2 regions of the Planococcus beijingensis genome follow, and region 2 is predicted to be linked to the other one. Evidence: riboswitches for the same ligand, from Rfam matches in the RefSeq annotation. Region 2 holds a riboswitch; the other holds the start of a gene.
The links. Region 2 has a riboswitch for cobalamin ahead of IRE19_RS10055 (acyl-CoA thioesterase). Riboswitches for the same ligand answer to the same signal wherever they lie in the genome.
Positions count from the first base shown of each region.

Region 1: it holds a riboswitch for cobalamin, as region 2 does, so the genes downstream of both, IRE19_RS08375 (hypothetical protein) here and IRE19_RS10055 (acyl-CoA thioesterase) in region 2, are expected to answer to the same signal.

Region 1 covers NZ_JADHDZ010000002.1:437,574-440,045, forward strand. The annotation lists gene IRE19_RS08370 (ABC transporter substrate-binding protein) at 1-934, opposite strand, end outside; gene IRE19_RS08375 (hypothetical protein) at 934-1,479, opposite strand; cobalamin riboswitch at 1,647-1,845, opposite strand; gene IRE19_RS08380 (HNH endonuclease) at 1,900-2,472, opposite strand, start outside.
Region 2 covers NZ_JADHDZ010000003.1:287,539-290,010, reverse strand. The annotation lists gene IRE19_RS10060 (PAS domain S-box protein) at 1-710, shown strand, start outside; cobalamin riboswitch at 819-997, shown strand; gene IRE19_RS10055 (acyl-CoA thioesterase) at 1,150-1,635, shown strand; partial or broken gene IRE19_RS10050 (ribonucleotide reductase N-terminal alpha domain-containing protein) at 1,637-2,472, shown strand, end outside.

The DNA.
Region 1 (2,472 bases), on a different contig from region 2:
CTTCCGGATAAACGGTTTTGGCTACCAGTTCAACCGCATCGCCGATTCTTGGTCCCGGACGTGAAGTGATATCGGAATCCAGGAAAAAGACCTGATCGTTCTGAACGGCTTCAATGCTGTTCCACCCTTCACGTGCTTTAATTTCTTCAACGGGATTTTCCGTGTAAGAAACTGTTGTCGCAATGATTTCCGGGTTCCGTTGAATGACTTCTTCTTCAGAAATCTGTGGCCATCCTTCCAGATCGCCGAATAGATTTTCAACATTGGCATGATCTAATATTTCCTGCTGGAATGTTTTTTGGCCGGTTGTGTAAATTTCAGGAGATGGGCTGATTTCAACATACAGTTGCCTTTTCTCTTCTACGTCGGATACTTTTTCTTGGACTTCCTCAATTTGCTGCTGGATAGAGCCTATTACTTCTTCTCCTTTATCTTCAAGGCCCATGACCGTAGAAATCTGTTCGATGTCCCCGTAGACATCTTCAAAGGATTCAGCCGATTCGATAACAAAAACTTGGATGCCTGCAGCTTCTAATTCTTCGTAGCCCGTAGGCCCACCTGTTGAATAGCCGATGACAACATCTGGATCCAATTCAATGATGCGTTCCGCATTAAAAACCACAGAGTCGGACACACGTTCAACTTCAGCTGCTTCAGCTGGATAATTATCATAATCTGTAGCCCCTACAATTTTTTCTCCAGCTCCGATTTCATAAAGGATTTCGGTATTGCTTGGAATCAATGACACGACAGTCGCAGGAACTTCCTCAAATATCAATTCATTGCCCAAGTCATCTGTAACCGCATAACTTGCCTGTTGTTCGGATTCGTTTGCTGTTTCTGTTTCAGTTGTGCCGGTTGTTTCTGATTGGCATGCGCTGAGTGTGAATGCTAATGCTCCAATGGATAGGTACTTGAAATAGGTAGTTTTCATTAATTGTTGGCCACTTCTTTCTTTTTGAGTCTGGTCGGATAAGACTTGCTGATAAATGGAATTTCTTCTACTCCCTGTTGCTGATTGACATAGACAGCCATCGTAAACAGCACGTTCGCCAATAAGTTTGCATAATCAAAGAGGATTTCCGGTACATCCCGTTCCAGGCTGACCTTATGCAAAGCACGGACAGATTTTTTCGCTTCGCTGCGGCATACATGCAACACACAAGCTGCTTGAGTCCCTTGCGGCAAGACAAAATTACCTATTTTCTCACCAACAAAGTTTACATAATAATCATACATGCCACTTAACTCATTCAAATCTTCTTCATTAACTGCTAGCTTCCCTCGAACTGAACCATTCAGATGATATACCTTTGGCTGGAGAATCTGCAGATCCCGTTGAACAGCTTCCACTTCTTTCATCAGCGACAACGCTTCGCCAATACGTGTCGTCAGCGAATCGGTTCTGATTTCAAAGTCGACGGTCGCAGCTGATTCACGCATAAACGGATAGCACAAGTAACGCATGTCTTTCTTCATCTTTTCACCTCTTTTTCATATGGGTGAAAATCACAGCATTGAACGCTCCCGAAAACAACAAAAAGCCGCCCTCAAAAAGAGGGCGGCGCCATAGCTATTCAGAGACATACTCCAGCAGTCAAAAATAGAAAGGTTGCCGTATGATTCCCTTATCTTCCGAAGAGTAAAAATACGTTCAAAAAAAGGTAGGTCTCCTGGCTTGTGCATCGTTTTACTCTAAGAACCTTCCCGTTCAATTGACATAGGTCGTTTGAACAGTGGCATTTTCTTATTTCATACGCACTTACAGTTGCGGAAACAGCCCCGGAATCTAACCGGGTTCCCTGTTATACTGACGAATCAGCACCTTTTTTCTGCATGATTATTCACTTGTTTTCAGTGTAGCACAGTTCAGACAATCAAAGACATAACAAAATTCAATTATTCCTGGTTTATCATCAGCTTCACTTTTCTCGGCTCGGCAAAAACAATTCGTTTATGCCATCTTAAATAAGGCGCATGCTCGGCTGACACGGGAACCTTCAAGTTTTTCCGCAATCTGTAGACTGGATAGTCTTCCTCCGGAATACGGCTTGAAATATGGAGTCTGCCGCCTCCGGTAAATGCGATATAGCCTGCAGAATAAAGTGATGCATGGTTGGCGCAAAGCAAAATGCCGTTGAACGGATCCAAACGCTCTGAATCTGAACTGTCTTTCCACGGTTTGGCATGGGTCGCTGTAAGCACCTCTTCAATGGCGATGCCGCAAATTGGACATTCCCCGTTCCAAAGCGGCAACAGGCTTTCCCGGAACTGCTCTTTGCCTCTGCGCATTTTCGTTTTTATTTCCAGTTCAGCTTCTGCAATCAGGCTAAGCAATGGATTATGCGCGGTCTTTTTGATCACTTCCATCGATAATTCCAACTGCTCCATTTCCAAGGTAAAGACATTCAAAGAACTGATCAATTCCAAAAATTTCATCGCCAGCTCTTCGTTGCAGGGATAGAGATAGCC
Region 2 (2,472 bases):
AGTATTCCGATGAAACAACCATCATTCATTCGAATCAGAAAGTTTTATATATAAATCAGCCCGGATCGGAATTTTTCAAAGCCGATAAAGAAGCGCTCATCGGTGCAAACGTGGTGGATGTGTTTACGGATGATTACAAAGAACTGATTACGGAACGGATCCGTAAGGGGATGGAGGACCGTACAATCGGAGCCTTGATGGAGACAACCGTCAAACGCTTTGATGGAACTCAAGCCGATGTAGAGCTTTACTGCTACCCGGTCCAATACGGGGAAACGGTCGCCATCCAATCCATTATCCGCGACATTACCGAACAGAAAAAAACCGAACGGGATTTAATGCAATTGAAAAATGAAATATCGACTCCCATCGTCCCAATTATTGATGGCTTGGCCGTTTTGCCGCTCGTAGGTTCAGTGGATGGCGATCGCATAAACTTGCTTCTTGATATCATCCCGCAAAAAATTCAAGGAGAGAATCTGCATTGCCTCATCATTGACGTATCCGGCATCTATAACATCGATAATGTAGTGGCAGAATTTCTTTATAAAATCGATCACATTATGCGTTTGCTCGGAATCAAATTGATTTTCACAGGAATCCGTCCCGAACTCGCATTAAAAGCGATTGAAGCGCGTGTGGACTTTAGCCAATTGACGACGATGGGCACTGTGAAACAGGCATTGAAGCGGCATTTACCGGCAAATTAAAACCTTACCTAACCAGAGGCTTAAGAAATCCCTTGTCAAAGATCAGAAAGTGATTTATAGTTTAGGAATACAAGATTTAGTGGTTTTTTAAAGTTTGCCACTATATATAGTGGAACCAATAACGAAGGTGCCTGAAAAGGCTTAATAGGGAATCCGGTGAAATTCCGGAGCTGTTCCCGCAACTGTAAGTGCAGACAAACTATCGCAATCCACTGTCCAACGGACGGGAAGGAGATAGCAGAGGATGACGCACAAGCCAGGAGACCTGCCTTCGTTATGAGTTTATGATCTTCTCCGGGAGCTGAGAGGGATAACGAAGGTATTATGCATGGGATAGCTGTATTCTGCTTCCCATCCGATATTCTGCGTATCTAAACCCCATCCTCCCTGAGAGGATGGGGTTTTTTCTTGTATATCAGAGATGGAGGAATGGATACTCATGACAAAACCGTTAGCAGCGGGGGTGGCAAGAACGATTCAAACACGATTGGTTTTGCCCCCGGACACCAACCATATGGGTACCATATTCGGTGGTACCGTATTGGCGTATATAGATGAAATTGCTGCCATTACAGCCATGAGGCATAGCGGAAAAGCCGTAGTGACCGCTTCGATCGATACCGTAAATTTCCTGTCTTCGGCAAAAGTCGGGGATATCCTTATTTTGGAGGGTGTGGTCATCTCAACAGGCAGAACGTCCATGGAAGTATATGTGAAAGCCGAATGCCAACGAATTGAAACACGCAGCAAAAGCTTGACGACCACAGCCATTTTGACGATGGTGGCAGTCGACAGCGACGGCAAGCCGACACCAGTGACCGGCGTGATTCCCGAAACGCCTGCCGAGGAAAAATTATTTAAAAGCGCACAGGAACGGAAACAGCGTCGCATGACAATAAACGAAATCGCAAAGGAGTTGTGCTGATATGAATATGAAGACTGAGGCAACCGAAATGGACGCAGTAGAAAAGGCCCTTCAACGGGCAACAGAGGTATACGGGCTGGAAACGCGAGAACTATTGGAGCGGACAGCGAACTTAGCTGAGCAGGCAAAAGGAGAACAATCCTTGCTGTATGCGTTGAACCGCATTACGATGGACGAGCCAGATTGGACGTACACCGCAGCAGAATTGTATGCTGGCGACTTATACAAAAAAGCTGGAGACAGCCGCAACTTTTCCGCTTCCCAGAAATATGGCGACTTCTATCGCCTTATTGAAAAACTGACAGGGATCGGCATTTATTCAGGAGAGCTTCTTGCGGCTTATTCGAAAGAGGAAATCATATTATTGGGTGAGGAAATCGAACCGGAACGGGATCTTTTGTTCAACTACATCGGCTTGTTCCTGTTGGCTGACCGCTACTTAGCGAAAGACTATGAAGGAAGGTTATTTGAGCTTCCGCAGGAGCGTTTTCTCGTCATTGCGATGACGTTGATGCAAAACGAACCAAAAGAGCATCGCCTCGAGTTGGTGAAAGAAGCCTACTGGGCCATGAGCCATCTCTATATGACAGTAGCGACGCCGACTTTGTCGAATGCCGGCAAAAGCTTCGGGCAATTGTCTTCCTGCTTTATCGATACCGTCGACGATTCACTGGATGGCATCTATCTGAATAACTGGGATATCGCACGCCTCAGCAAAGACGGCGGCGGCATCGGGATCTATTACGGAAAAGTTCGTGCTTTAGGATCGGACATCAAAAAATTCAAAGGCAATTCTTCAGGCGTCGTACCGTGGATCCGTCTGGTCAACGATACGGC